3 regions of the Lysinibacillus sp. 2017 genome follow, and region 1 is predicted to be linked to each of the others. Evidence: predicted binding sites of a transcription regulator. Region 1 holds the regulator's gene; each other region holds the start of a gene.

Region 1 (10,413 bases):
AGGAATAATCGCACGCTTAAACCCTAATTTTGCTGCTTCTTGTACACGTTGTTCAATACGCGATACACGGCGTACCTCTCCCGTTAAACCAACCTCACCAATAAAACAATCCGTCGGACGAACAGCCTGGTCTTTAAAGCTTGAAACAATGCTCGTTAACACCGCTAAATCAATGGCAGGTTCATCTAATTTCACACCGCCTGCAACTTTAATATAAGCATCTTGCGCTTGTAGCATCATTCCCATACGTTTTTCAAGCACAGCCATTAACAATTGCACACGGTTTTGATCGACTCCTGTTGCCATACGCTTTGGATAATTAAAACTGGTTGGTGTCACAAGAGATTGGATTTCTACTAGAATTGGACGTGTTCCTTCCATGGATGCTACAACCGTTGAGCCAGGTGCCCCTTGTGAACGCTCCTGTAAAAATAGCTCAGACGGATTTAATACTTCTTTCAATCCACCTTGTAGCATTTCAAAAATCGCAATTTCATTTGTTGAACCAAAACGGTTTTTTTGACTTCTTAAAATACGGTGATTATGATGACGCTCGCCTTCAAAATAAAGCACGGTATCCACCATATGTTCTAAAATACGCGGACCTGCAATTTGCCCTTCTTTTGTTACGTGACCAACTAAGAAAATCGCAATGTTTTTCGTTTTCGCAATGCGCATTAATTCTGCGGTACATTCACGCACTTGTGACACACTTCCTGGTGCACTTGTGACTTCTGGGTGATGAACAGTTTGAATGGAATCGACAATCACAAATTTCGGTTGAACTTCTTCAATTGTTTGATTTAAAAACTCTAAATTCGTTTCAGAGTATATGTAAAGCTCCGGAGATTTCACGCCTAAACGTTCCGCGCGTAACTTTGTTTGGCGTACTGATTCCTCCCCTGAAATATAGAGGACTCGTTTTCCTTGGTTTGATAAAAGCGCAGAAATCTGTAAAAGTAATGTCGATTTCCCAATCCCAGGATCCCCACCAATTAACACAAGTGAACCTGGTACAATCCCACCACCAAGTACACGGTTAAATTCACCCATTTGCGTAACAATACGTGTTTCCTCTTGCACTTCCACATTAATAATTGGTGTCGCCTTTGTTGTCGTTGTAGAATGTTGGAATGCTCCGCGAACTCCCTTTGAAATGATTTCTATTTCTTCATTCATCGTATTCCATTCGCCACAGCCTGGACAGCGCCCCATCCATTTTGCCGCTTCATAGCCACAGCTACTACACATAAACTTCGATTTTTTCTTCGCCATTTCGTTAACCCCTTCGAATGTTTGTTCCTATTATTGTACAGGAAACGACTAAAAACACATACTATTCCACCTAAAATTTCTTTTTACGCATGAAAAAACGAGGTAGGAAATGTCCCACCTCGCATATTTTTGATTAGTTTTGTAGTATCTTTTCTTCTGTACGAACGATGAACTCATCATTTACATAATCAAGGACTACTGTTCGTGATTTATCCAATGTGCCTTTTAATAGCTCTTCTGATAAACGATCTTCCACGTGCTTTTGCAGCGAACGACGTAATGGACGTGCTCCGTATTGTGGATCGTAGCCTTCATCCGCAATTTTTTCAAGGGCTGTATCTGTTAATTTCAGCTCAATATCTTGTTCTTTTAAGCGTTTTGTTAGAGAGCCCACCATCAATGAAACGATTTCCTTTAAGTGCTCTTTTTCTAATGAATGGAACACAATCATTTCATCGATACGGTTTAAGAACTCTGGACGGAATGCTTTTTTCAACTCTTCTAACATCGTACTCTTCATGTTCTTATTTTTTGAAGCTGCATCGCCTGCACCAAAACCAACATGCTTTTGGAATTTAAGTGCATCTGCACCAACATTTGATGTCATAATTACGACCGTATTACGGAAGTCGACAACGCGCCCTTTTGAATCTGTTAAACGCCCGTCTTCTAATACTTGTAAGAGAATATTGAACACATCTGGATGTGCTTTTTCAATTTCATCTAACAGAACCACTGAGTATGGTTTGCGACGAACTTTTTCTGTTAATTGACCACCATCATCAAAGCCTACATAGCCTGGAGGTGAACCTACTAAACGGGAAGTCGAATGTTTTTCCATGTACTCTGACATGTCAACGCGGATCATGGCTTCTTCATCGCCAAACATGACTTCTGCTAGCGCTCGAGCAAGCTCTGTTTTACCAACCCCTGTTGGACCAAGGAAAATAAATGAACCAATCGGACGTTTTGGATCTTTTAGTCCCGCACGCGCACGACGGATTGCACGAGAGATTGCTTCGACTGCTTCACCTTGACCAACAACACGTTTGTGTAATTCTGTTTCAAGTTGTAATAGTTTCGCTGACTCTTCTTGTGCAATTTTAGAAACAGGAATTCCCGTCCACATTGCGACAACTTGTGCGATGTCATCTACACATACTGTAGATTCTTCCTTTCCTTGCTTTTCTTTCCACTCTTTTTTCAGCTGTTCTAGCTCAGTTTTTAATTTTTGTTCTGAATCACGTAAGGCTGCTGCTTTTTCAAATTCCTGACTTGAAACCGCTGCATTCTTTTCAGATTTGATACCTTCTAATTTATCTTCTAACTCTTTTAAATTTGGTGGTACTGTGTAAGAACGTAAGCGTACTTTTGAGCCCGCCTCATCGATTAAATCAATCGCTTTATCTGGTAAGAAACGGTCTGAAATATAACGGTCTGATAATTTTGCTGCCGCTTCTACCGCTTCATCTGAAATTTTCACACGGTGATGTGCTTCATAACGGTCACGTAAGCCTTTAATAATTTGAATCGTCTCATCTACAGTTGGCTCATCTACTTGAATCGGTTGGAAACGACGCTCTAACGCGGCATCTTTTTCGATATATTTACGGTATTCATCTAAAGTTGTAGCACCGATACACTGTAATTCACCGCGTGCTAATGACGGTTTTAAAATATTCGATGCATCAATTGCACCCTCAGCTCCACCTGCACCAATTAATGTATGAAGTTCATCAATGAATAAAATAATATTCCCTGCTTGGCGAATTTCATCCATCACTTTTTTCAGGCGGTCTTCGAATTCACCTCGGTATTTTGTTCCAGCTACAACCGTACCCATATCAAGGGTCATAACGCGTTTATCACGTAGAGTTTCAGGTACTTCATTGTTAATGATTTGTTGGGCTAACCCTTCTGCAATTGCTGTTTTACCAACACCTGGCTCCCCGATCAATACAGGGTTATTTTTTGTACGACGTGATAATACTTCCACAACCCGTGTAATTTCTTTTGAACGACCGATTACAGGGTCTAATGAACCTTCACGGGCTACCGCTGTTAAATCACGTGCTAAGCTGTCTAGTGTTGGTGTATTTACCGTTTGATTCATTGAGGCCGTACTGTTTGGATTATTATCATTATTTCCTAATAATAGCAATACTTGTTGGCGTGCTTTATTAATGCTAACACCTGTATTCGCTAATACACGTGCTGCTACGCCTTCACCTTCACGAATTAACGCAAGTAGTATATGTTCTGTACCGACATAAGCATGCCCTAGTTTACGTGATTCATCTAATGAAAGTTCGATTACTTTTTTTGCTCGTGGTGTGTAATGAACAATTGGACCGACTTCTTCTGTCCCTTTACCAACAAGCTCTTCAATACCCGATTCAATCATTTGTGGGCTAATATTAATCGCTTCTAGTGCTTTAGCTGCGATTCCGCCGCCTTCACGAATTAAACCAAGTAAAATATGTTCTGTGCCAATTTCTTTATGCTTCAGGCGAATTGCCTCTTCTTGTGCGAGTTGTAACACCTTTTGTGCACGTTGAGTAAATCGATTAAACATCATTAGTAATCCTCTCCCTTATCCCCATTGTTTACCGTTTCATTGGATTCATTTAACTTATCTTGTAAAAGTTTTGCACGATACATATCGCGCTCTGCTGGTTGCAGTGTAGTACCAGCAAATTGCTGTATAAATCCAGGCTGCATGAGCAGCATACATTCATTGAGCTGATTTTGAGAAATCGGTTCTAGTAACTCTAAACTTACCCCAAGGCGTACATTGGATAAACAGCTTGCTGCTTCTTCACTTGATAAAATTTTTGCATATTTTAATGTTCCGAGTGATCGACTTAAGCGATCCTCTAAATTTGAAGGGGCTCGAGTAAGTAACTTTGTTCGAGCAAGCTGTTCTTTTTGAATAATTTGCTCTACAACATCACTCAGTTCCTGCAATATTTCAGGCTCTGATTTCCCTAAAGTGATTTGGTTAGAGATTTGGTAAACATTCCCTAAATTTTCACTTCCTTCCCCATATATACCCCGAACGACCATTCCTAATCGCGTCATCATTTGAATTAACGAATTCATTTGTTTCGTTAGGGTGAGGATTGGTAAATGGAGCATAACTGATGCACGTAAACCCGTACCAACATTTGTTGGGCAGCTTGTTAAATAACCATAGCGTTCTTGATAGGCATACTCGATTTGTTTGCTAATAAAGCGGTCCACTTTTCGAGCTTCCTCATACGCTCTTTGTAAGTTCATGCCATTTGTTAAATATTGAATTCGAATGTGATCTTCTTCATTTACTAATATGCTAACGGATTCATCTTCGGTTAAAAAAAATGACCCTATTTTTTTCCTGCTTGCTAAATTGGGACTAATTAAATGCTTTTCTACTAAAATTTGACGTTGCAAAAGTGGCATATCCTTTATTGGAAAATATGAAAAATAATATGGATTATCTTCTATCTGTAGAAGTGCATTCATCATTCTATTTTCAATACTATGCGCATCTTCTTCTGTAAAACTGATTGGGAAACGAACACCTGCAATATTTCGAGCAAGTCGAATGCGTGTGCTCATGACAATATCTGACCTGTCTTCGCTTTGCATCCAGCGCGGATTGGCATTCGTTAAAAAATGCTCGATGTTCATGCTTGTTCCCTCCCTGTTTGATGAATTTTATTTTCTAGCATACGTATTTCATCCCGGATTTTCGCTGCCTCTTCAAAATTTTCTACATGAATGGCTTCTTTTATTTGTTCTCGAAGCTTCGTTATTTTTTGTTCAACCTTTTCTTTTGATGGTGCTTCTTCAACAAATCCAACATGCTTTGTGCCTGCTTGAATTTTTTCAAGTAACGGTGGTAATTGTGTGCTAAATGTTTCGTAACAATGTTCGCAGCCAAATTTACCTTGCTTTAAAAAGTGACGGTACGTAAAGCCGCATGATGGGCAAGTTAAATTTTCACGTTCCGTATTAGCCGTTCTTTCTTTCTTCGTTGTCGAAGGGAAAAAGTTAAACCAGTTTGAAACGAACTGTTGAAGTGAAGCAGCCTCTTCACTTGTTTCAAATTGAAATGGATGAAATTGCTGTGCACATTCTTCGCAATAATGGCGTTCGAACTTTTGCCCATTTTGAACTTGTGTCACCGTAACATTCGCATGTCTTTGTTTACAATGTTCACAAATCATCTTTAGTACACCTCTACTTTTCAAAAGAAATGGTTTTTAACATTGCTTGCATAATACGTGCCCTAATTTGATCACGTAATGGTAAGGGGAGCTGTAGTGTTGCTCGGTCCATTGCTGCTTTCATAATTATTACTTCACGCTCAGTTAGTATATCTTCGTCTAAAAGGCGGAAAATAATTCGTTCTGCATTCATTTGCGCGATGGATTCTCCAACTTGTTTTTCCATCTCATCTAATAGATTTTTTTTCGAATGAATCGTTACGCGCAAAATTCGAATATAGCCACCACCGCCACGCTTACTTTCAACAAAATAACCATGCTCTGTCGTGAATCGTGTATTAATGACGTAATTGATTTGCGACGGGGCACATGAAAATTGCTTAGCGAGTTCATTACGCTTAATCTCAATAAGACCTTGACCATCTAATTCAATAACTTCTTTCAAATACCCTTCAATAATGTCAGATATATTACTCATGCTGTCTCTCACCTCACAAACAACTGACTTTGACTATCTTTGACTTAACTATACAATACATAAAAATTGAAATGCAAATCATAGCTCCTATTAACCTTTCCCCTAAAAAACGCCTAAAAATACCTTTTATCTAGTTTAATTTAGTAAAAAAAAAGCAGCAAAGCCTAATAAATAGACTTCACTGCTCCGTGCCACATTATACCCAACGTCCAACGATTGGGTAATTCCAATTTTGATCTGATAACGCTTTGACAATCCCGATAATTGGGGCAATCCAGAAGATTGCTAAGAATACTAATAAGAATGGTAATCCCACTAAAAGGAGCGATAAAATACCTGCAATCGCAATTAAAATACCAAATACAATTTGGAATAGCAACGCTTGAATCGACGTACGTTTTACCTCATCATCAGAACTTATTAAGAAAAATAGAATCGGCACTAAACAAGGGGCAAAAAATGCACTTGCATGAATAATCACTTTTGACCATTTAGATTCCATTAAAATCATCCTCACTTTATTTTCGTTAATTTATATACGTATACAGTTTATAAAAGATTCATTATTAAATTTAAAAATATATTTTGCACCAAATCGTTCGAAATGATGTCTTATTTTATGTGGACTTGCTTGAAAAACGTAAACTTTCTAATCCATAAAAAAATCCCGATTTTAGTAATCGAGATTTTTAAAACTATGTATGAATTTAGTAAGGTCCTCTATCATCAGGATTGTCTCCGCTTTGAGGGAATAAGAAGTAAGATAGAATTCCTGTTAAAACTGCCGCACCAATGACAATGAATAAACGATCACGATCAGGCACTTCTTGATAATTATTGGCAAGCATAATATAAGAAGCAATTCCTACCCCAAGTGCTAATGGTAATACAAATTTTAATCGACCTTTATGAAATTTCATTACACAACGTCCTTTACTAGAAAATAATCTATTTATCCTTATTTCTATGATACATCGCATAAAAACAAAATACAAATATCGTCATTTTTACAATTTTATATCGAAATAATACTGATTATTCAAACGAAAAATAGTACTATATCTATATGTGAAAAATTGATGAAACGAGGCAATGTAATGGGTACTTGGTTTTCTAAATCAACAAAATCAACAAATCAACCATTTTTAGATCCCACAGCGTATTCTAAAGATGTCTTCTTAGATATTTCAAATTATCCAGATCTTCATAAACAATTACAGCTTTTAAAATTAACAACTGAAGACTTAGCGATTATTAAACAACTTGAGCCTTACTCAGTTGAACTTATTCCGATTATGGTAGAGCAGTTTTATGGAGCCATCAGTTTAAGTACGGAGTTAGTTCAAATTATAAAAAGTACAACGCAAATTGAGCGATTAAAAATTACTTTATCTAAACATTTGGGAGACATTTTTAAATGCCATATTGATTCTGCGTATATTGAAGAACGAAAACATATTGCACACACACATGTGCGCATCGGTTTAAAATCAAAATGGTATCTTGCCTCATTCCAGTCGCTAATGACGACATTTATTGAGTTTATCGAAACGGTTGATATGCCAGCTCGAGATATGAGCCGCGCGATTAATGCGTTCTCAAAAATTATTAACTTTGAACAGCAGCTTGTTATCGAAGCTTATGAAAAAGAAGAAGAACGCATCCGTTTAGTGCATGAAACGGTTAAAATGAAATTAATTGACCGCATTCAAACTACCGCAAAAGAGCTAAATGGCATTAGCGATCAAACGAATGCATCCCTGCAAGAAATCGCTGGACAATCCGAAGAAATTGCGATTAATACAAAGCAAGGTTTACAATTAGTTGCAGAGACCGAAGAAAAATCATTGACTGGTACCACACATTTAGTCACCCAAACATCGTTAATGACGACGATTTCAGATCGTGTTGGTATATTGGAATCTTCGATGGATACACTAAGTCAATCTTCTAAAAAAATTGCAGAAATTGTAGGGCTTGTAACGGGTATTGCTGATCAAACAAACTTACTTGCCTTAAATGCATCGATTGAGGCAGCACGTGCAGGTGAACACGGTAAAGGCTTTGCCGTAGTGGCAGATGAGGTACGAAAACTCGCCGAGGAAACAAAAACAGCTGTACAAAATGTTTCGCACTTAATTAAAGAGACTGAACTGAATATTAGTCAAATGTCCGAATCTGTAGTAAGTGTGGATGAACAAGTAAAAATGAGCGTAGATACGCAAAAAAGCTTAGCCGATTCATTCATTTCTATTGCTGAAGCCGTTTCGGGGATTAAAACACAGTACGAAAATACAAATGAAGATATTCATACTATCTCGTCTGTAATTACGGCTTTAACCGATACAACAGGTCTCGTATCCACTTCTTCAGATTCATTGTTACGAATAGTTCATGAACTACATGATTAATCCTTTTTCAAACTATAAGAGGGCTGTCCTATTAGCGGACAGCCCTCTTATTATTCATCCTCTTCGATTTTTCGATAAGGCACGTTTTGCTTTACGATGTTCTTGACGAAGTGGGCCTGTTTCAAATAAATGGCGTTCAAAATCGGTCTCTGCCTCAATACTTGCTACTTCTCTTGGCTTTCCTTCATCGTCAATGGCAACCATCGTAACAAATGATTCCGTCGTTAACTTTTTGGTGCTGTTTTTAACATTGCGTGTGACCACTCGGACATATACTTCCATCGAAGTACGCCCAGTCCCTGTCACAACTGCTTCTAGCTCAATTATATCACCCGCATAAGCTGGAGATACAAAATCTACAGAATCAAATGAAGCCGTCACGACTTCTCCTTGAGAATGCTTCATCGCTGCAATCGCCGCAATTTCATCAATATATGCTAAAACTTTCCCACCAAAAATCGATTGGTGGTGGTTCGTATCTGGCGGTAATACTAATCGTGTTTGAATAGATCTCGAAAAACTCATTGGTAAGGTTTTTTGCATCCTTATTCCCCTTTCTAATCTACTTTTCATGTTACTATCTTGGACTATGATTCGCTAGTTTAAAAGTTTAACTTCATCGTAATAAGTTTTAAATCCGTCATTTCTTCAATCGCATATTTAATGCCTTCTTTTCCGTAGCCGCTCATTTTCACGCCACCATACGGCATATTATCTACACGGAATGTTGGAATATCATTAATAATAACGGCGCCTGCTTCAAGTAATTCTGCTGCTTTCATCGCATCTGTTAAAACATTCGTGTAAATTCCCGCATTTAATCCAAGCTGTGAATCGTTTACATAGCTAATCGCTTCGTCTAATGTGTCATAAGGTACAATCGAAACAATTGGTGCAAATGTTTCTTCGCAAACAATTTTCATATCAGGCTTTACATTTGTCATAACAGTTGGGGAACATGTGCGCTCTGTAAATTCAGCACCCGTTGCAACAACCGCACCTTCTTTTTTTGCTTCTTCAATCCACGCTTTGATACGCGTTACTTCACCAGGATTAATCATCGCACTGACATCGGTTTTTTCATCCATGGGATCACCTACAACTAAACGATTTGTTTCTTCTGTGAATCGTTTTATAAATGTATCATAAATCGATTGGTGGACATAAATGCGCTGAAGTGAGATACACACTTGTCCCGCAAAACCAAATGCACCTCCAACACAACGTTTCATAATTTTCTCAAGCGGTGTCGTTGGCTCTACAATAAGAGCTGCATTCGAACCAAGCTCTAACGTAATTTTGCGTAAGCCTACTTTTTCTTTCAATTTTAATCCGACAGCACCACTCCCTGTAAATGTTACTTTTTTCACGAGCGGATGTGTAACAAGCATGTCACTTAATTCACTACCGCTCCCTGTGACAATTTGAAGGGCGCCATCTGGTAAACCAGCTTCTTTAAAAATTTCAGCCATCACCAGTGAACTAAGTGGTGTTTGTGTTGCTGGTTTTAATACAACGGTATTCCCTACTGCAAATGCTGGCCCTAACTTGTGCGCGACTAAGTTGAATGGGAAGTTGAACGGTGTAATCGCTGAAACAACGCCTAACGGAATACGCTTCGTATACCCAATACGGTCACTAACACCAGGTGCAGCATCCATCGGAATCGTTTCTCCTGTTACTTGCTTCGCTGCCTCTGCGGCAAATTGATATGTTGCAATCGTACGATCAATTTCTCCTAATCCAGCCGAAAGAGGTTTTGCTGCTTCCAGAGCTAAAATTTCGGCAAGTTCCTGTTTACGATCACGCATAATTGCGACGACGTTATATAAAATTTCAGCACGTTCATATGCTGTTGTATTTTTAAATGTTTGAAATGCTTCATGTGCGCCTTCAATCGCACGTTCTACATCCGTCGTTGTTGCCTTTGCTACATTCGCAAGGATTTCTCCTGTATATGGTGATGTAAGTTCTGTACTTTCTTTTGTGCTTTCCCAACGACCATTAATCCATAATTGTGTTTCTTTCACTTTCATCA
Region 2 (10,413 bases), 800 kb from region 1:
ATTGATTAGGAGGACTAACAGTGAATTTTAGACCAGTTGGTGTGAATGAACGCATCGCAACGTTAGATATTTTACGTGGCTTTAGCTTACTTGGCATTTTACTTGTGAATATGTTCGGCTTCTATTTACCAATGCCGCATATTGCCGATTTAAGTAGTTGGTTTACAGAGGCCAAAGACATTATTTTGCAACAATACTTAGATATTTATGTGCAAAGTAGTTTTTATCCGTTATTTTCTATGCTGTTCGGGTATGGTTTAGCAATGCAGTTTTTAAAAGCGAAAGCGAATGGCACGAACTTTTATAAATTTGCACCGAAACGTTTAGTTATTTTATTTGTTATTGGGATGCTTCACGCTTTTCTTATTTGGTGGGGCGATATTTTAGCAACATATGCATTTTGTGGCGTGTTTTTAATGGCCTTTTTACGTTTACGTTCAGGTGGGTTATTAACGGTAGCTATTGTATTAAACGGGTTGTATCATTTCTTCTTTATAAGTGTGTACATGCTTGGTGGTTTTTTCAACGAGCCGACAAGTACATTGTCTGTTGATATTACGGCCATTCAAAATGCTGTTACTGCCTATGGTGTAGGGAATTGGATGGATGCCTTCACGCAACGTCTAGATGACTTAGCGATTCAGTTAAGCACGATTATGTGGATTTCTTCACTATTTACAATTTTACCGTATATGTTGGTTGGCGCTGCAATGGCGAAATGGCGTTTAATCGAACGAGCAAAAGAAAAGTTAGTTTTATGGATTGTGTTAGCAGTTGTTGGTCTTGGCGTTGGAATTTATGTGAAAAGCTTACCGATTGCAGGAGCTCAAACATTTGGTAATGACTATTTACAAGTGTATGTAGGGGGACCTATTTTAGCGATTGGTTATATTGCGGTGATTGTGTTATTAACTCAGTTACCGGTAATCGTGAAAATTTTGTCGCCGATTGCCAAGGCAGGACGTATGTCGATGACGCTGTATTTAATGCAATCGATTGTTTGCACGGCACTATTTTATAATTGGGGCTTTGGCTTGTATGGAAAAGTCGATGTCCAAATGGGGATTTACATTGCGCTCGGATTATTTATCGTACAAGTGCTATTTGCGGAGCTATGGTTGTCGAAGTTTAAACAGGGACCACTTGAAGCAGCAATCAAGCGATTAACTTATGGAAAGAACTAGCTAGTAAAAGCCCGATTGTATGAACTAATAATACGTGGAAAAAAAGCATCCACGGATTAAAGTTCATCTTTATCAGAAAAGTAAGGTAATTCTATCGATTATGATGTATTATGTAAAAAAAGCAGAAGGAGCGCTCTACATTATGAAACTGTTATCATTTAAACTAAAAGATCAAATTAAATTTGGACCAAAAGTAAAAAGAGAAGAAGCGGTATGGGATGTTGTTGAAATTCAAAAGCAACTTAATATTTTACCTACCTTTCCTGAAACGATTATTGAAGGTATTACATTAGGTTTTGATTTTGTTGAACAAGTTCGTAAATTAGTAGATGCGGCACAAAAGGCTGAGAATAATGCACAATTTAAATTAGCTTTTACAGATATTGAATGGCTTTCTCCAATTCCACGCACACCGAAAAATATTTTATGTGTTGGAAAAAACTATAATGATCATGCAGTCGAAATGGGTGCTGACAAGGCGCCAGAAAATATTATGATTTTTACAAAGTCACCAACGGCTATTGCTGCCGATGAAACAACGTTACCTGTACATGCAGAACTTACAGATTCACTGGATTATGAAGGTGAATTAGCTGTAGTTATTGGAAAGCGCGGAAAAAATATTCCTAAAGGGATGGCGATTGACTACATTTTTGGCTATACAATTGCTAACGATATTACAGCGCGTGACTTACAGCAAAAGCATAAACAATTCTTCTTAGGTAAGAGTTTAGATGGTAGTTGCCCAATGGGACCATACTTAGTATCAAAAGATGAAATTCCAGATCCGCATGCGTTGTCAATCGTTACAAAAGTAAATGGTGAAGTTCGTCAAAATAGTTCGACGAAAGATATGATGTTCTCGGTGTCTGACATTATCTCGATTATTTCAAACTATGTGACGCTAGAGCCTGGTGACGTAATCTTAACGGGAACACCAGCTGGAGTTGGTAAAGGCATGAATCCTCCGCAATTTTTAAAAGCAGGCGATGAAGTGAAAATTGCAATTGAAGGAATTGGGACTTTAGCGAACCGATTTGCCTAATAGTAAAGTAAGAATAGTGAAATCTTATTCATTGTATTCTAGTCTTCTCACATGGTAGGATATTGTTTGTAGAGAAAAAATAGAAGAGGTGAAAATATATGGATTTCTTAACTAGTGGTACACACTTACACATTACAACATGGGTAATCGCATTAGTACTATTCTTCATTGCAGCATTTGCTAGCAAGAAGTTAACAGGCGTTCAAATGGCATTACGTGTAATGTACATTTTAGTGATTATTACAGGTGGCGCATTATTCTTAGAATGGCGTGACAAAATCGCAGAGGGCGGTATGAATTATGATATGAAGGTCTTATTTGCTATTTTAGTAATTGGCTTCATGGAAATGATTTTAGCGCGTAAAAACAAAGGTAAATCTGTGAATGTATTTTGGGTTTTATTTGCCATTGTGTTATTAGTAACACTTTACCTAGGCTTAAGCATGGGTATAGGCATAAACTTCTAATATGCCAACTCCAACCACTTCGAAGCAATTGCTTTCGAAGTGGTTTTTTCTATTTTTACACATTTTTGTCACGGATTTGTCTTATTTGCTATAAATAACTTGGGTAATCATAGCTAGTTACCTAGTTTTTTTGGTAAAATGACGATGGATTGTTGTGAAAGAGAGGGAATCAAATTGAGATTTAAAAAATGGTTAGGTGTCGTAACTGCAGGTGTTCTTCTTTCAACGTCATTTGCTTTAGCGCCAGTGAACGCAGAAGAGACACATACAATTGCAGATGAAAGTATATATGATTTATTAGTAGATCGTTTCTTCAATGGAATTGGTTCAAATGATGATGAATTCGTCAATGCCAAAGATCCGTCAATGTTTGCAGGTGGCGACTTTAATGGCTTAGTGAAAAAAATTGATTACATAACAAATATGGGCTACACGATGTTATCAATTGGCTCTGTGTTCGCAACAGAAAAATATGATGGTTCTATGTTAACAAGTTACGCTGAATTGGATAAACACTTTGGTACGGAAGATGAACTGAAAAAAGTGGTTGAAAAATTCAACGAACGTGATACGAAAATCATGGTTGATTTCCCATTATCGAATGTAAGTCCAAATCATGAATGGGCTGATCAGACAGGCTTTGTTGCCAGTACAAATGATGGTCAAATTCAGTGGGATCTTTCAAATAAGGCTGTACAATCGGCTTTAATCGATGCAGCAGTTAAATTTGTCGATACGTATGAAGTAAATGGTGTACGTTTAACGAATATCGAAGGTGCGGACACAACATTTTTAAACGAGGTTATTGACGCATTAAAAGCAGCAAAATCAGACATTTATGTGATTGCTAATGCGGAAAGTGATGCGAACTTTGATGCGAAATTTTACGAAGATACAGCGCCACTTTATGCAAACGCCTTTAAAAACGTTGATTTAAATACAACGGTGTTAGAAGATCATATTAACGAGGCTGTTTCAGGAACGCCTGTATTAACGATGCCAGATACAATTTGGTCAGATCGTTTTACATTAGCGTCAACTTCTGAAAATATGTACCCGCCAACACGTAGTAAAATTTCAATTGCAAGTACGTTGTTATTACCGGGTGTTCCAGTCATTTCGTACGGTTCTGAAATTGCGATGAATGGTACAGCTGGTGCAGAAGCACATCAATATTACAATTTTAAAACGGATTCAGAACTTGGTGACTATGTTGGTCAACTACAATCTTTACGTAATGATTCAGATACGCTACGTAATGGTGAATTTAAATGGTTAGAAAATGAAGATGGTTACATGGTATTTGAGCGTAAATCAGATACAGAAACATGGATCGTTGTCATTAATAATAGTAGTAAAACGAAGCGTATTAATATTCCAGTAGCAGAACTTGGTGAAGGAAAAGAAGTGCGTGGTATGTTTGATAGCGAAATTATTCGTGAAAACAAAGATGGCAACTACACAATCATTTTAGATCGTGAAATGGTAGAAGTTTATCAAGTAATCGAAGCGCGCGGTATTAATACCTCATACGTTGTTGCGTTAGGTTTAGTCATTGTCCTCTATACAATTTTCATGATTGTTATTATGAAGCGTGGTAAAAAACGTCGTGCTGAACAGGCACAACAAGCTAAATAAGCCTATTAAAAAAGCCTGAAGTCATTTGGAATTTAAATGACTTCGGGCTTTTGTTATAATTTCAAACGATCTTGTAATATTCTTGCGATGCCGTCTTCGTTGTTTGAAAGTGTAATTTCATTGGCGATATTTTTTAAGTCGTGAATACCATTCCCCATGGCAACACCTACACCAGCGTATTCAATCATTTCTAAATCATTGTCTTCATCACCAAAAGCAATAATACGATCACGCGGTATGCCCATTTCTTTCGCGATATGGTCAATACCGACCGCTTTGCTTAAGCCTTTATGAACGACTTCAATAATTGGAAACGGTGCGCCCCAACGACGATGTTCGATGAGCTCAGCGTGAACATCTTGTAAGTGCTGACGAATAATCGGTGTGTTCATATCATTCGCTTGGATTAATAAACTTGTGGGGTTTTCAAACAAGTTTTTCGTTAAATCACCTGTTAAAATGTTAGGACTGCCCATATGAAAAATTTGCAGTGCGCCATCATCTTCGCGGTGGATATAAACATCATCCAACACTTCGGCGATTAAATTGTCATATTCATATTTATGAACCGATTCGATAACATCGTGAACAACACGTAAATCAACGGTCGTATGAATTTTTTTCCACATTGGGTTTTTCGGGTGGTGAATGAGGGCACCATTAAAATTGACAATCGGTGTCGTTAAGCTTAATTCATTATAATAGAGCTCGCTAGCACGGTAAGGACGACCTGTAGCGATCATTACTTGGTGACCAGCTTCTTTTGCTTTTAGTAGAGTTTGTTTAGTAATCGGCGAAATTTTTTTCTCATCTGTGAGAAGCGTACCATCTAAATCTAGTACAATTAAATGTTCGTTCATAGGAAAAAGCCTCCTTTAGCATGTGTATTATTGTATCGCGATAAAGAAACATACGTCAAAGTTTTTGAAACAAATGGAAAGTTTTGATATAGTAAAAAGTAGAGGTGAAAAATGTGATTGTAAAACGAGAACTCTGGGAGTCAATCCCATTACTACATGTGTATGACGAGACAATGAATGAAAACACGCCAGTTGTCGTATTTTTCCACGGCTTTATGAGTGCGAAAGAACATAACTTGCATTATGCGTATCAACTGATTCAAAAAGGTATTCGTGTTATTTTACCCGATGCGCTATTGCATGGCGAACGTATTGGTAACTTATCTGAAATCGAAATGAATGCGAGCTTTTGGAAAATCGTATTAACTTCGGTAAATGAATTACATACGATTTATGAACAATTGAAGCAAAAGCAATTACTAGCAAGTGATAAAATTGGTGTATCAGGAACGTCAATGGGCGGCGTTGTGACATCAGGTAGTTTAGCGGTTTATCCTTGGATTAAAACAGCAGGTATTTGTATGGGAACAGCGAGCTATACTAAATTTGCAGAACATCAAGTGAAGGAATTTGCTGAAAAGGGAATCAAGTTGCCGATGACGAAGAATGAGCAACAACAATTGATCCTGTTACTAGACCGCTATAATTTAGAAGACAAGGAAGAAGCGTGGAAACATCGTCCAATTATTTTCTGGCACGGTGAACGTGATACAGTTGTTCCTTATGAAATGAGTCGTGATTTTTATGAACAGCATGTGTTGAATAATAGCGATACTCAAATTGAATTTATTAGTGCGCCAAAAGCGGGGCATGCCGTTTCACGAAGCGGTATGCTTCAAGTAACAAACTTCCTAGCACAACATTTGGCATAACTCGCACAATGATGTTATGATAACAATTAACACCATTCCGAAAGGGGAAACTACAAATGGCGATTGATCAAGACATGAAAGACAGCATGTTAGGTGCTCTAGAAAATGTAATCGACCCTGAGCTCGGCATTGATATTGTGAACTTAGGTTTAGTATATGATGTAGATTTAACAGATGAAGGGGTAGCGTTCGTAACAATGACTCTAACTTCAATGGGTTGCCCACTAGGTCCAGTTATTGTAGACCAAGTAAACACAGCGTTATTGGAACTACCAGAAGTTAAAGAAACAAATGTAAATATCGTTTGGCAGCCAACGTGGTCTAAAGACAATATGTCACGCTACGCAAAAATGGCACTAGGTATCCGCTAAAAAGTAAATCCCGTTCGATTCCTTTAATTAAGAATCGAACGGGATTTTTTAATCTATTCTACAAACCGCTAGAGGGCAGTTTTCACAATCAATTTCTTGTTTTAAATAATTTAAATCGAGGATGGTAATATAGCCCCTATCGATCTTAATGATTTTGTCTTTTCGTAAATCGTTTAACATACGATTAATCATTTCACGACTTGTTGCGCATAAATTGGCAATTTCCGTATTTGTCAAAGCAATCGAAATGAAAACTTCATTGACTGAACTAAATTTCCCATACGTATTGGCTAATCGAATTAATGTTGAAAATAGCGCACCTTTTTTGCCGTGTAAAACTAAATCACGCAGACGACTTTGATTTTTTATATTTTCCGTTTGGATCCACTTTAAATAGTCAACCATTAAAGTAGGGTGATCTTGAATAAATGACTCTAACAAATCATTATGAATCGAATAAATTTCAGAAGCTTCTAATGCTTTTGCCGTCGTTGAATGGGACGTAAATTTGCAAAACATTAAGCTTTCACCAATTAAGCAGTCTTTTCCACAAATGCGAATTGTTAATTCTCTACCACTTTCTGTTTCTTTACTTACTTGTACAGATCCACTTTTAATAAGAAAAATATGTTCGGCTCGCTCGCCTTCTTGAAAAATGGTCGCTCCTTTTTCAAGTTTAAAAATGGTCCCTTTTGTTTGACAAAGGATGGCAATATCTTGTGGAATGGTTTGAACTGTTTCGATAAAAATCACACCTTTCAATAAGGAAATAAAGTGAAACTTCAACAATCTGGGTGTTCTTCATCCCCCAGATTGTTAGTTGAACCAATCGGGCTAGCACGAGAAAAAGTGTAAAAATTTGTATATTATACTACAAACATCATACCACATTAATTTCTGAAAATAATTAAAAATGTTGAGCGTATTTCATTGAAGTTTGATTTATTTTGACCTATAATCTAATTAGTCAGTAAAGGTCAAACTTTTAAAAAAGGGGTGCTTTTTATGCAATTTAATCAAACACAAGATAACCGTCCACCATTAGAACAATTTGGACGGAATTTAATCGAACAAGTAAAGAACGGCAAAATGGATCCAGTCATTGGCCGAGATGAAGAAATTCGTAATGTCATTCGCATATTATCGCGCAAAACGAAAAATAATCCCGTATTAATCGGTGAACCAGGTGTTGGTAAAACGGCGATTGTCGAAGGACTTGCACAGCGTATCGTCCGCAAAGATGTACCAGAGGGCTTAAAAGAAGCGGAACTGTATGAATTAGATATGAGTGCATTAATCGCAGGCGCATCGTATCGTGGGCAATTTGAGGAACGTTTAAAAGGTGTTTTAAAACAGGTGAAAGAATCGGAAGGAAACATTATTTTATTTATCGATGAAATTCATACGATCGTTGGCGCTGGTAAAACAGAAGGCGCGATGGATGCTGGTAATATGTTAAAGCCAATGCTTGCACGTGGTGAGCTCCACTGTATTGGTGCAACAACACTAGACGAATATCGCATGAATATTGAAAAGGACCCAGCATTAGAGCGCAGATTCCAACAAGTACTTGTGCGCGAACCTTCGATTGAAGATACCGTATCGATTTTACGCGGGATTAAAGATCGCTTTGAAGAACATCACCGTGGTGTTCGTATTCATGACCGCGCGATTATCGCTGCTGCACAATTAGCGGATCGTTATATTACCGACCGTTTCTTGCCAGATAAAGCCATCGATTTAATCGATGAAGCGTGTGCAATGATTCGTATTGAAATTGATTCAATGCCTCAAGAGCTTGATCAATTAACACGCCGCTTAACCCAATTAAAAATCGAACAGCAGGCACTAAAAAAAGAAAAAGATGATGCAAGTAAAAAACGTCTTGACCTAATTAGTGAGGAAGTTGAAAAGCTAGAAATTTCCATTAAAACGATGAAAGAGCAATGGGAACTTGAAAAAAGTGGACTTCAAGTTGTTCGTGATAAAAAAGACCAATTGAAAAAATATCAAGCAGAAGCAGAGTATTTGATTAATACAGGCAGTAACTTTGCTCGAGCAAGTGAGCTTCAATATAGTCAAATTCCAAAGCTTGAAAAAGAAGTAACAGAGCTTGAACAACAACTTAAGGCAACAGAAGGCAATCGTATGTTACGTGAAGAAGTAACGGAGGAAGAAATCGCAAAAATTATTTCTCGGTGGACAGGCATTCCAGTGACGAAGCTTGTAGAAGGGGAACGTGAAAAATTACTTCGTTTAAAAGATACACTTCAAGAACGTGTTGTCGGTCAAGACGATGCAGTCACATATGTAACTGAAGCAGTATGGCGTGCTCGTTCGGGTATTAAAGATCCGAACAAACCGATTGGAAGCTTTTTATTCTTAGGGCCAACAGGTGTCGGTAAAACAGAATTAGCCAAAGCATTAGCCGCACAGCTATTCGATTCAGAGGATCATTTCGTTCGTATTGATATGAGTGAATATATGGAGAAACATTCTGTATCACGACTTGTCGGAGCGCCTCCAGGATACATTGGCTATGAAGAAGGTGGCCAATTAACAGAAGCCGTTCGTCGTAACCCGTATTCAGTTGTGCTACTAGATGAAATCGAAAAAGCACATCCAGATGTCGCAAATATTTTATTGCAAGTTTTGGATGACGGTCGTATTACCGATAGCCAAGGTAGAATGGTGAACTTCACGAATACGGTCATCATCTTAACGTCTAACATCGGATCGCATTACTTATTGGAAGAAAACGAAGAGTCAGAAGCGTTAGTGCAAGCTGCGCTACGTCAGCACTTCAAGCCAGAGCTACTAAACCGTATGGACGATATTATAATGTTCCATGCTTTATCAAATGAACACTTCCATGCTATCGCTTGGAAATATGTCCATCAATTACAAGACCGTGTGGCAGAACAAGAAATTACTTTACATGTTTCAGATGAAGTAGTAAATTGGGTTGTTGAAAACGGTGTTGATCCACAGTTTGGGGCACGTCCGTTAAAACGATTTGTACAACGCCATTTAGAAACGATGGTAGCCCGTGAATTATTAAAAGGGGAAGTAACCGCAGGACAAACCATGTCGATTACATTAGATAATGGTGAATTAAAAATTATGAACTAAAACAAAAAAACACAACCTATGCATATTGCATGAGTTGTGTTTTTTAATATTAGTGATGTTCAGCTTCTGCGTCTGGAGTTGATTCGTTTGGAATCACTGCAGCGATGATGATTACTAATACACTGAATACTAATGAAACGATAACGCCATTCGTGAAGTTAAAGTCTACGCCATTAACTGAGCTTACTACGTAGTTTAACATAGTTACTAATAGGAATGACCAGAAGAAAGTAATAATATATTGCATCAATTTCACCTCAATTGAACTTATTTATAACGGTAGTATGAAATTACATCTACAATATCATAACATAAGCCTTCATAAAAAAAAACAATCTATGAAATTTTTCGCCAAGTTGTCACGAAATTAAATAAAACTTCAATCATTTCGGTTATTGACACACGTTGATAAATCAAAAAATACTTGTATTCAGAAAACTTATTATCTATAATTAGTACCAACTACTAATAATTAGTGTTGATTTACAGGGGATGTTTTTAAACAAGGGGGTTTTTTATATGAATGCAGGGATTATCGGAATCGGGAAGTATGTTCCGGAAAAGGTAATGACAAATTTTGATTTCGAGAAAATTTTAGATACATCAGATGAATGGATTCGTTCGCGTACAGGAATCGAGCAACGACGCTATGCTGAAGGGGAAGAAACATCTGATTTAGCCTTTAAGGCAGCGCAGAATGCACTTGAAAATGCGGGGATTACAGCGGATCAGCTTGGGTTAATCATTGTAGCTACCGTAACGCCGGATCGAGGTTTTCCAAGTGTAGCTTGTCAAATTCAAGAGCGACTAGGGGCTTCTGGATGTGGCGCAATGGACATTTCAG
Region 3 (10,413 bases), 560 kb from region 1:
CTCGTCAAATAACATAATTTTCGGCTTCATCGCAAGTGCTCGAGCTATAGCAACACGTTGCTGCTGGCCACCTGAAAGCTGTTGCGGGTAATTATCCGCTTTTTCACGCAAACCCACTTTTTCTAATAATTCTATTGCAAGCTTTTTTGCATTTGCTTTATTTAATTTACGAATTTGCATCGGGGCCATTGTAATATTATCGATGACCGACATATGCGGAAACAGGTTAAATTGTTGGAACACCATGCCTACTTCTGTACGGATATCATTAATATTTGATTTTGGATCATTAATCTTGACGCCTTCAATGTAAATGGCACCATCTGTTACTTCTTCTAGTAAATTCATGCAACGAAGGAATGTACTTTTACCTGAACCCGACGGACCGATAACACAGACAACTTCCTTTTCATGAATTTCGTAATCAATTCCTTTTAACACTTCGAGCTTGCCAAAATGCTTATGTAAATTTTCAACCTTAATCATTTAAGCACGCTCCTTTTTCTTTCTTGGGTTGTAATTGATATCGACTTTTCTTTCAATAAGCGTAATAACCTTTGAGGCCGAATACGTTAAGATTAAATAAAGGAATGCTGCGAATAAATACGGCTCCCAAAATCGATAATATGTACCTGCTACAATTTTACTTACATATAAAATGTCTGCCCCAGCAATAATCGTAACTAGTGATGAGTCCTTTAATAGGGCGATAAACTCATTACCTAACGGAGGAATCATGCGACGAAATGCTTGTGGCAAAATGACTTTACGCATCGCTTGGGAATGTGTTAAACCAAGTGAGCGTGCTGCTTCCATTTGCCCTTTATCAATGGACTGAATCCCTGCACGGAAAATTTCTGCATTGTATGCCGCACTATTTAAGATTAGTCCAACAATCCCAGATATCCACCAGCCCAAACCATGTCCGAAAATAGTCGGAATGACCGCTAAATGTATTAATAGTAATTGCACCAGCATTGGCGTTCCACGAAATAAGTCTACGTAAATTTTAGCTGGCCAGTAGATCCACTTTTTCTGTGAAACTTGGCCTAATCCTAAAAATAGACCCAAAATAATCCCACCAATATAACCACATGCTGTTAATCCAATTGTTACGAGTAAGCCTTTTGCATACAGTTCACGGTAGTTCCAGATCATTTCCCAATGAAAAAAATCAAAAATCTCCATCTGAAACCCTCCAATCATTTATTTTTATTTCTTTATAAAATTCCAATTTACTATACTAAAGTATTAAAGGGCTTCAAGATATAAAAGCTTAACTGAATTACTATTAGCTTATTTCATTATATTAATTTCGCATTTAATATACAAGATTTAATTTTCTAAATAATGATTATTATTTCATAATAGTGAATTTTTATTTACTAATTAGCGTATTTTTCATGTTTTTATTAATAATTATTCATAAATAAGCAGATTACCAAAAGATGTAATCGAATATTTATGCACAAAAAAAGCACTACCCGTCATTTCCATACGTGTAGTACTCTTGAATTTATTATTTTAGATTTCACAAGAAATGACTTTGGGGTAAAAAGAAACGGTACAGTGATTCTTTTTACCCCAATATAACTTCATTTCCCATTGTAGACAATAGTACGTATTACTACTTCTACAATTGGTATATAAATATATTAAGACAGTAAAATGGTGCCCATCAAAGGACATGATTTTATAGGCAAAACATGCAATCGATTTTCATTCCTAAAAAAGAACTCTCGACGCAGTTCGCAATAAATTACAACATTTATTAATTTACTAATTCTCACGTCATTTATCAAGTATTATTTCTTATAATTCTCTCATAAAATAAAGAAATATTTAGTTTTGAAAGCTTAAGTACAATTTATTTGGTTTATTTTGTAAAAGAATGGGAAAATTATAAGTGTGGAGTAAAAAAGTGTATAAAATACCGTGTGAGGTAGATGTGGCATACCATTAAAATCTATTGTTGAATTTGTCGTGTCGTTTAAAATTATGGTGCCCTCGGGGGGAATCGAACCCCCATTACAAGAATCGGAATCTTGCGTGTTATCCATTACACTACGAGGACGTTATAAAGTATATTAAATAAACTATACAAACATACCTTCATATGAACTTCTTACTTATTTAAGCGACTTACCCATTATACAGAATAAACAACACATTTTTCAACCTTGAATATCAGAGTTTATATTTGACCATCCTTGACTAATACGTGTATTATAGGTTTACAGCTGAAGTACTTTCCAATTTCAGCATAAGTATACGAATATAGGCTCTAACAAAGGGAGGATTTTTTCAATGAACTTAATTCCTACAGTTATTGAACAAACAAACCGCGGTGAACGTGCTTATGACATTTATTCACGTTTATTAAAAGACCGCATCATTTTATTAGGTAGCGCAATCGATGACAATGTTGCCAACTCAATCGTTGCACAGCTTTTATTTTTAGAAGCTGAAGATCCAGAAAAAGATATTCACCTTTACATCAACTCTCCAGGTGGTTCGATTACTTCTGGTATGGCCATCTACGATACAATGAACTTCATCAAACCAGATGTATCAACAATTTGTATTGGTATGGCTGCTTCAATGGGCGCATTCTTACTTTCTGCTGGTGCAAAAGGTAAACGTATTGCTTTACCAAATGCAGAAGTAATGATTCACCAACCACTTGGTGGCGCACAAGGTCAAGCGACTGAAATCGAAATTGCAGCACGTCGTATTTTATACTTACGTGAAAAATTAAACCGTATCATGGCTGAAAATTCTGGTCAAGATTACGAAACATTAGCTCGCGACACAGACCGTGATAACTTCATGAGTGCTGAGCAAGCAAAAGCGTATGGTTTAATCGATAAAATTTACGATCGTAGCCCACAAAAAAAATAATATTTTTTCAAAGGCATGTAGAAATTCATTTTCTACATGCTTTTTTTATTTATGTAAATGAATCCATTTTTTAATGAAGAGATGATTCGGGCATAGTCATTTGGCAGGTTCTTCGCACGCAAGCCGCACAGGCAAGATAATGTCACAATCCGTTTGTTGTGACATTATCTTTGTGACGAAAGCGAAGCGACAGTCACAATTTAATAGACTATATAGAAGGAGTTTAAAGACCCGCCAATATTTGGTGTATCCATTTTCCCTTTACTTGTATTCACGTGCTGGCGCTTACAGTGGTAGGCGCCAGTCTTTTTATTGGGTGAATCTTTTTATACAGTAGGGTTTATCATAGTGAATTCATCCTTTGTTATAGGGGTGACTCGGGTGTTTCGTTTGGACGGGTGCAGCACACATTCACAAAGCCTCTTTCGGTCTTCTAATGAAAAGGTTATTCAGGTGTAGTCTTTTTGGCAGGTTCTTCGCACGCAAGCCGCACAGCCATGTTGCACATGCCTGTACGACTCGCCTTTGTGCTTCGTGAAAGACCTGCCAATATAAGGGTGTATCCATTTTCCTTTTGCTTGTATTCACGTGCTGGCGCTTACAGTGGTAGGCGCCAGTCTTCTAATAGGGTGAACCCTTTTTATAAAGTAGGGGAAATCACAATGTATTTATTTAAAACATCTAAATACTGTGAACTCATTTATCTAGCCATTATAGAATTTGAAGGCTTTGACAACTATTGAACCCTATCTATCCATATATTCATCCCTTTACAAAAAGAGAATCTGTGACAGTCCCTTTCACACTTAACTCAACGGACTCGCTTTAAAAGTAAACGGCGCCTTTGCTCGCCAACAGCGCCGCCCCTGAATACATGCAAAGGCATAATGGATTACACTTCGATTTGGCAGGCCTAGCCCAAGGCGCAAAGAAGAGTCGTAAAGATATGTGCAACATATCTTTGCGACTCTGGGCGCCCAGCCTGCCAATATACGATACACTTTCATAACATCTCTATTAGAAGATGACTAGCTCTGACAATACCTTCAACCCACCAAATTCAACGGACTCGCTTTAAAGAAAAACGGCGCCTTTGCTCGTCAACAGCGCCGCCCCTGAATACAAGCAAAAGTAGAATGGATTACACTTTGATTTGGCAGGCCTAGCCCAAGGCGCAAAGAAGAGTCGTACAGATATGTGCAACATATCTATGCGACTCTGGGCGCCCAGCCTGCCAAAACCCGATACACTTTAATTACATCTCTATTAGAAGATGACTAGCTCTGACAATCCCTTCAACCCATAAAATTTAACGGACTCGTTTTAAAAGTAAACGGCGCCTTTGCTCGCCAACAGCGCCACCCCCGAATTCAAGTAAAAGTAGAATGGACTATCCTTTGATTTGGCAGGCCTAGCATACCGCAACAGTATCAGTAGTAGGGACACGTACCACGTGACCCTGCTGCTGATATGCGGTCGCCTGCCAAAATACGAAACACCTTAATAGAACATTTATTAGAATTTGACTAGCTCTAACAATCCCCTTGCTCTATCAAATTCAACGGACTCGCTTTAAAGAAAAACGGCGCCTTTGCTCGTCAACAGCGCCGCACCCGAATACATGCAAAAACAGAATGGATTACACTTTGATTTGGCAGGCCTAGCCCAAGGCGCAAAGAAGAGTCGTACAGATATGTGCAACATATCTTTGCGACTCTGGGCGCCCAGCCTGCCAAAACCCGATATACTTTAATTACATCTCTATTAGAAGATGACTAGCTCTGACAATCCCTTCAACCCATAAATTCAACGCACTCGCTTTAAAAGTAAACGGCGCCTTTGCTCGCCAACAGCGCCGCCCCTGAATTCAAGTAAAAGTAGAATGGACTCTCCATTGATTTGGCAGGCCTACTGATATGCGGTCGCCTGCCAAAATACGAAACACCTTAATAGAACATTTATTAGAATTTGACTAGCTCTGACAATCCCCTTGCTCTACCAAATTCAACGGACTCGCTTTAAAGAAAAACGGCGCCTTTGCTCGTCAACAGCGCCGCCCCTGAATACATGCAAAAGTAGAATGGATTAAACCTTTGATTTGGCAGGCCTAGCATACCGCAACAGTATCAGTAGTAGGGACACGTACCACGTGACCCTGCTGCTGATATGCGGTTGCCTGCCAATATACGAGACACCTTAATAGAATATTTATTAGAATTTGACTAGCTCTGACAATCCCCTTGCTCTACCAAATTCAACGGACTCGCTTTAAAGAAAAACGGCGCCTTTGCTCGTCAACAGCGCCGCCCCTGAATACATGTAAAAGTAGAATGGACTATCCTTTGATTTGGCAGGCCTAGCATACCGCAACAGTATCAGTAGTAGGGACACGTACCACGTGACCCTGCTGCTGATATGCGGTTGCCTGCCAAAATACGAAACACCTTAATAGAACATTTATTAGAATTTGACTAGCTCTGACAATCCCCTTGCTCTACCAAATTCAACGGACTCGCTTTAAAGAAAAACGGCGCCTTTGCTCGTCAACAGCGCCACCCCCGAATTCAAATCAAAGTAGAATGGACTATCCTTTGATTTGGCAGGCCTAGCATACCGCAACAGTATTAGTAGTAGGGACACGTACCACGTGACCCTGCTGCTGATATGCGGTCGCCTGCCAAAATACGAAACACCTTAATAGAACATTTATTAGAATTTGACTAGCTCTGACAATCCCCTTGCTCTACCAAATTCAACGGACTCGCTTTAAAGAAAACCGGCGCCTTTGCTCGTCAACAGCGCCGCCCCTGAATACAAGCAAAAGTAGAATGGATTAGCCTATGATTTGGCAGGCCTAGCACAAGGCGCAAAGAAGAGTCGTACAGATATGTGCAACATATCTTTGCGACTCTGGGCGCCCAGCCTGCCAAAACCCGATACACTTTAATTACATCTCTATTAGAAGATGACTAGCTCTGACAATCCCTTCAACCCATAAAATTCAACGGACTCGCTTTAAAAGTAAACGGCGCCTTTGCTCGTCAACAGCGCCGCCCCCGAATACATGTAAAAGTAGAATGGACTATCCTTTGATTTGGCAGGCCTAGCACAAGGCGCAAAGAAGAGTCGTACAGATATGTGCAACATATCTTTGCGACTCTGGGCGCCCAGCCTGCCGATACACTTTAATAACATCTCTATTAGAAAATGATTAAGTTCTGACAATCCTTTCAACCCACAAAATTCAATGGATGACACTTTCGATGTAAACAAAAAGCACAGCCCGGGTTGAATTGCTTCAAATGGACTGTGCTTTGAAATTAGTTTGCTTTTTCGATTAATGCTTGTAAAGCGTTGATTGCTTTTTCTTCATCATGACCTTCAGCACTTAACGTAATAAACGTACCTTTTGCTACTGCTAAGCTCATGATGCCCATGATGGATTTTGCATTCACTTTTTTTGCCTCTTTTTGTAAAAAGACATCCGCTTTATAACGGTTTGCTTCTTGGACAAACAATGCAGCTTGTCTCGCTTGCAAACCAGATTTCAATTTTACTTCTACTTGTTTTTCGATCATTTTGAAATACTCCCTTTCACAACCGTTCCTCGCTATTTATTCCATCTTATCGAAATTAACCGAAAAGAACAATAATAGAATGCTCGATTTATGAAATCGTTACCAATTTTTATTTTATAATATTGTCACCACGACGAAGTGCATCTGCAATTTCGTCAATTTTACGCAGACGGTGATTGACGCCTGATTTACTTACAACGCCTGTTGAAACCATATCACCAAGCTCTTTTAGAGTAACATCTTGGTATTCAACACGAAGTCGAGCAATTTCACGTAACTTATCAGGTAGCTGATCTAAGCCAATTGCATTGTCGATGTAACGGATATTATCCACTTGGCGTAATGCTGCCCCGATAGTTTTATTTAAATTCGCTGTTTCACAGTTAACGATTCGGTTTACGCTGTTACGCATATCTCGTAAAATACGAACATCTTCAAATTTTAGCATTGCTGATGTAGCACCTACTAAATTTAAGAAATCTGATATTTTTTCAGCTTCCTTTAAGTAGGTGACAAACCCTTTTTTACGTTCAATCGTCTTCGCGTTAAGATCAAAATGATTCATCAGCTCTGCCAACGCTTCTCCGTGCTCCTTATATAAAGAATACACTTCTAAGTGATACGAAGAAGTTTCTGGGTTATTGACAGAACCCCCTGCTAAAAACGCGCCTCGTAAATAAGCACGTCGTTGATTTTTTTTCGGAATAATTGACGCTGAAATTATATGATTAAACTCAAATGAATTTGATACAATTTCTAAATCGGCTAATATTTCACGCGCACCTTCACGAATACGGCAGATATACACATTATTTTTTTTCAATCGCATTTTTTTTCGAACTAATAATTCAACAGTATATGGATACATTTTTTTGACAATCGTATATAAACGCCTTGCAATGGCAGCATTTTCAGTTTGAACATCTAAGCTTATTTGACGATTCGCAAAGCTTAAACTCCCATTCATTCGAATAAGTGCGGACACTTCAGCCTTTAAACTGGCGTCATCCGCTTCAACTTGTGTCAATTCCTTCTTTGTTTCTGATGCAAATGACATAATGTGTTCCCCCTTTCCTAGCAAACTATGTAGTTCTTAGCTTACTGAACTATTACGTTAATGGTTGCTTTTGTTGTGTATATTCACATAACCAATCGGCTAAATTTTTTGCATCATGTCTGACAACACCCTTATGAATGCGGGCAATTTCCTTTTGAATAATCTTAATGCCCATCTCTTCAAGTTTCTCAAAATCAATCAAGACTGGCTCTGCATTTTCCTCACGATAAATTTCATGAATTGAAGAAGGAAATTGTGTTGCATTAATAAGTATCGATTCAATAAATGGCTGTCCGACATGCATATGAATCGCTTCAATATGTTGAGACGCTGAATAGTGAATCGTCTCACCACGTTGTGTCATTAAATTGGCAATATAAATTTTTTCACCTTTTGCACGGGCAACCGCTTGCCCAATTCCTTTTACGAGCAGGTTCGGAATAATACTTGTATACAAACTACCAGGTCCAATTAATATATAATCCGCGCGTTCAATTGCATGAATCGCAGCTGGCAGGGGCTTTAAATGCTCTGGCTCTAAATAGACACGCTTTATCGGTGTTTGAGCTAACGGAATATTGGACTCACCTGTAATCATCGTACCATCCACAAGTTCCGCATGTAAGGTAACCTTCTTATTGGCAGCAGGCACTACTTTTCCATGAACATTAAAAACCTTACTCATTTCAGAAATCGCATGATTAAAATCCCCTGTAATATCCGTCAGTGCCGTTAACATTAAGTTACCTAACGAATGTCCACCTAATTGGTTGGATTGTGTGAAACGGTATTGAAACATTTGCTCTACTAGCGGCTCAACGTCCGACAGAGCAGCAATTACATTTCGCACATCTCCTGGTGGAGGAATATCATAGTCATCACGTAGGCGGCCTGAAGAACCTCCATCATCTGCAACAGTCACAATGGCTGTAATGTCAAATGGATGTTGCTTTAAGCCACGTAAAATCGTCGATAGCCCTGTTCCGCCACCGATAACGACAATACGTGTTTTCTTTTTTTTCATTCCATCAATCCTTCCTGTGATTGATATCTCGATGAGTTATGACAACTTGCTCGGTATTTCCTAATAATTTTCCGAAATACTCGGCTAACGTAACAGAACGGTGTTGACCTCCTGTACAGCCAAATGCTATCACAAGTTGTGACTTTCCTTCTTTGCGATAATGCGGGATCATGAAAGCTAACAAATCTGTTAACTTCGTGATTAACTGCTGTGTTTCTTCAGTTGCCAAAACATAGGAAGATACTTCAGTTTGTAAGCCCGTTTTATGGCGCAATTCTTCTATATAATATGGATTTTTTAAGAAGCGTACGTCGAATACTAAATCGGCATCAATCGGAATACCATGTTTAAAACCAAAAGACATCACATTCACTGAAAATGTTGAAATACTCATATTTGTAAATTCTTTCGTAATGCGTTCACGTAATTCAATTGGTTTTAACTTTGATGTATTCACTACTGTTTTCGCGCGTCCCTTTAATTCAGATAGTAGTTCGCGCTCAAGCTGAATTCCTTCAAGTGGTAGTCCTTGAGGAGCGAGTGGGTGTGAGCGTCGTGATTCTTTATAACGTCGAACAAGCGTTGCATCATCAGAGTCTAAAAATAAAATACGTGGTAAAATATCCTCTTCATCTAACAAAGCATCAAGTGATTCAATAAGTGAATCAAAAAATTCTCGTCCACGTAAATCCATCACAACTGCGATACGTGAAATTTTCTTCTCAGAGTCTTTCATTAATGCTAAAAAAGTTGTCAAAAGTTCAGGTGGTAAATTGTCTACACAGTAGTACCCTAAATCTTCAAAACTTCGAACAGCAACTGTCTTTCCTGCTCCCGACATCCCTGTAATAATAACTAACTCATGCGTATGGCTTGAACTACCCACGTATGTTCATCTCCTCATATTATTGTGCGACCGAATTTTGGATTTTTTCGCTAATTAACTCAAAATCCTCTGTATACTCAAATGTACCATATTGCATCCCTTTATTTAATGCGGCGAACAATAAATTTGTTCGATCTCCTGCAGCCATTGGCAATTCATTTATACTTTCTATTGGATGCCAGCCTAGAATGCCTTCGCGTGTTTCTACAAATGGAATTCCTTCAACATCTGTTGCGACAAATGTATAAAGCATCCATTCATCGACAACTTTGTCCCCATTTTTAATAACCATTGTATAAGTCCCTTTTAAATGGACATTTTTTGGTGTTAGGTTTGTTTCTTCTTGGAATTCGCGTACAGCAGATTCATAAATGGACTCTCCTAATTCCATTTTGCCACCTGGCGCAACAAACCAACCTCTTCTTGGTTTTTGTAGCAATAATACTTTCCCATCTTTAATAGCTAATAAATTCGTAATGCGTTGCATCAATAACACCTCAATTCTCCCATTTAAGCATAATCCCATTATACCTTGTAGAACGTACGTCTGTAAAAGTAAGCGTGCCTTAGATAATCCATTTTTTAACTTTTTCATAACAAAAAGAGGTTGCCTTTGCGTCTAGACGCAAAAAACAACCTAAAGACTAAATTAGAATATAAGGGGAATAAAACAATTACAAGTTCAGTTTACCCTTATTTTGTAACAATTCGATTACATTCATGTTAAAGAATTATGTTATTATGCTTGACCGATCTTTTGTTTTAATTCTTCTACAAAATGTTGTGCAGATTGTGCGGCAATACTACCGTCACCCGTTGCTGTAACGATTTGACGAAGCATTTTTTCACGCACGTCACCAGCTGCATAAATACCCGGTACAGCTGTTTCCATGTTTTCATTCGTTACGATATAGCCTGATTCATTTAAAATGTTAAGTGAAGCGAATGGTGCTGTTAATGGAAGTGT

What was found. Region 1 encodes CtsR, which represses protease genes until heat stress. Its sites were predicted from a motif close to ATGGTCAATAAAGGTCAAACA; they were not measured.
Region 2: DCE79_RS03135 (ATP-dependent Clp protease ATP-binding subunit) is a predicted target of CtsR. The motif match lies at 7,401-7,421, and genes of this name have one in related genera.
Region 3: clpP (ATP-dependent Clp endopeptidase proteolytic subunit ClpP) is a predicted target of CtsR. The motif match lies at 2,198-2,218, and genes of this name have one in related genera.

The regions. Positions count from the first base shown of each region.
Region 1 covers NZ_CP029002.1:3,665,011-3,675,423, forward strand. The annotation lists gene radA (DNA repair protein RadA) at 1-1,275, opposite strand, end outside; gene DCE79_RS18030 (ATP-dependent Clp protease ATP-binding subunit) at 1,409-3,853, opposite strand; gene DCE79_RS18035 (protein-arginine kinase McsB) at 3,853-4,947, opposite strand; gene DCE79_RS18040 (UvrB/UvrC motif-containing protein) at 4,944-5,486, opposite strand; gene DCE79_RS18045 (CtsR family transcriptional regulator) at 5,500-5,964, opposite strand; gene DCE79_RS18050 (magnetosome magnetite crystal formation protein family) at 6,161-6,466, opposite strand; gene DCE79_RS18055 (acyltransferase) at 6,672-6,884, opposite strand; gene DCE79_RS18060 (globin-coupled sensor protein) at 7,062-8,375, shown strand; gene DCE79_RS18065 (acyl-CoA thioesterase) at 8,430-8,918, opposite strand; gene DCE79_RS18070 (aldehyde dehydrogenase family protein) at 8,978-10,405, opposite strand.
Region 2 covers NZ_CP029002.1:722,233-732,645, forward strand. The annotation lists partial or broken gene addA (helicase-exonuclease AddAB subunit AddA) at 1-9, shown strand, start outside; gene DCE79_RS03095 (DUF418 domain-containing protein) at 21-1,184, shown strand; gene DCE79_RS03100 (fumarylacetoacetate hydrolase family protein) at 1,327-2,229, shown strand; gene DCE79_RS03105 (YisL family protein) at 2,328-2,696, shown strand; gene DCE79_RS03110 (alpha-amylase family glycosyl hydrolase) at 2,871-4,334, shown strand; gene DCE79_RS03115 (Cof-type HAD-IIB family hydrolase) at 4,388-5,194, opposite strand; gene DCE79_RS03120 (serine aminopeptidase domain-containing protein) at 5,308-6,066, shown strand; gene DCE79_RS03125 (metal-sulfur cluster assembly factor) at 6,123-6,437, shown strand; gene DCE79_RS03130 (Crp/Fnr family transcriptional regulator) at 6,486-7,190, opposite strand; gene DCE79_RS03135 (ATP-dependent Clp protease ATP-binding subunit) at 7,443-9,569, shown strand; gene DCE79_RS03140 (YjzD family protein) at 9,619-9,816, opposite strand; gene DCE79_RS03145 (beta-ketoacyl-ACP synthase III) at 10,089-10,413, shown strand, end outside.
Region 3 covers NZ_CP029002.1:3,102,354-3,112,766, forward strand. The annotation lists gene DCE79_RS15150 (amino acid ABC transporter ATP-binding protein) at 1-486, opposite strand, end outside; gene DCE79_RS15155 (amino acid ABC transporter permease) at 487-1,188, opposite strand; tRNA gene DCE79_RS15160 (tRNA-Arg) at 2,000-2,074, opposite strand; gene clpP (ATP-dependent Clp endopeptidase proteolytic subunit ClpP) at 2,308-2,901, shown strand; gene DCE79_RS15170 (HPr family phosphocarrier protein) at 6,222-6,479, opposite strand; gene whiA (DNA-binding protein WhiA) at 6,589-7,536, opposite strand; gene yvcK (gluconeogenesis factor YvcK family protein) at 7,589-8,560, opposite strand; gene rapZ (RNase adapter RapZ) at 8,565-9,446, opposite strand; gene DCE79_RS15190 (NUDIX domain-containing protein) at 9,466-9,933, opposite strand; gene trxB (thioredoxin-disulfide reductase) at 10,186-10,413, opposite strand, start outside.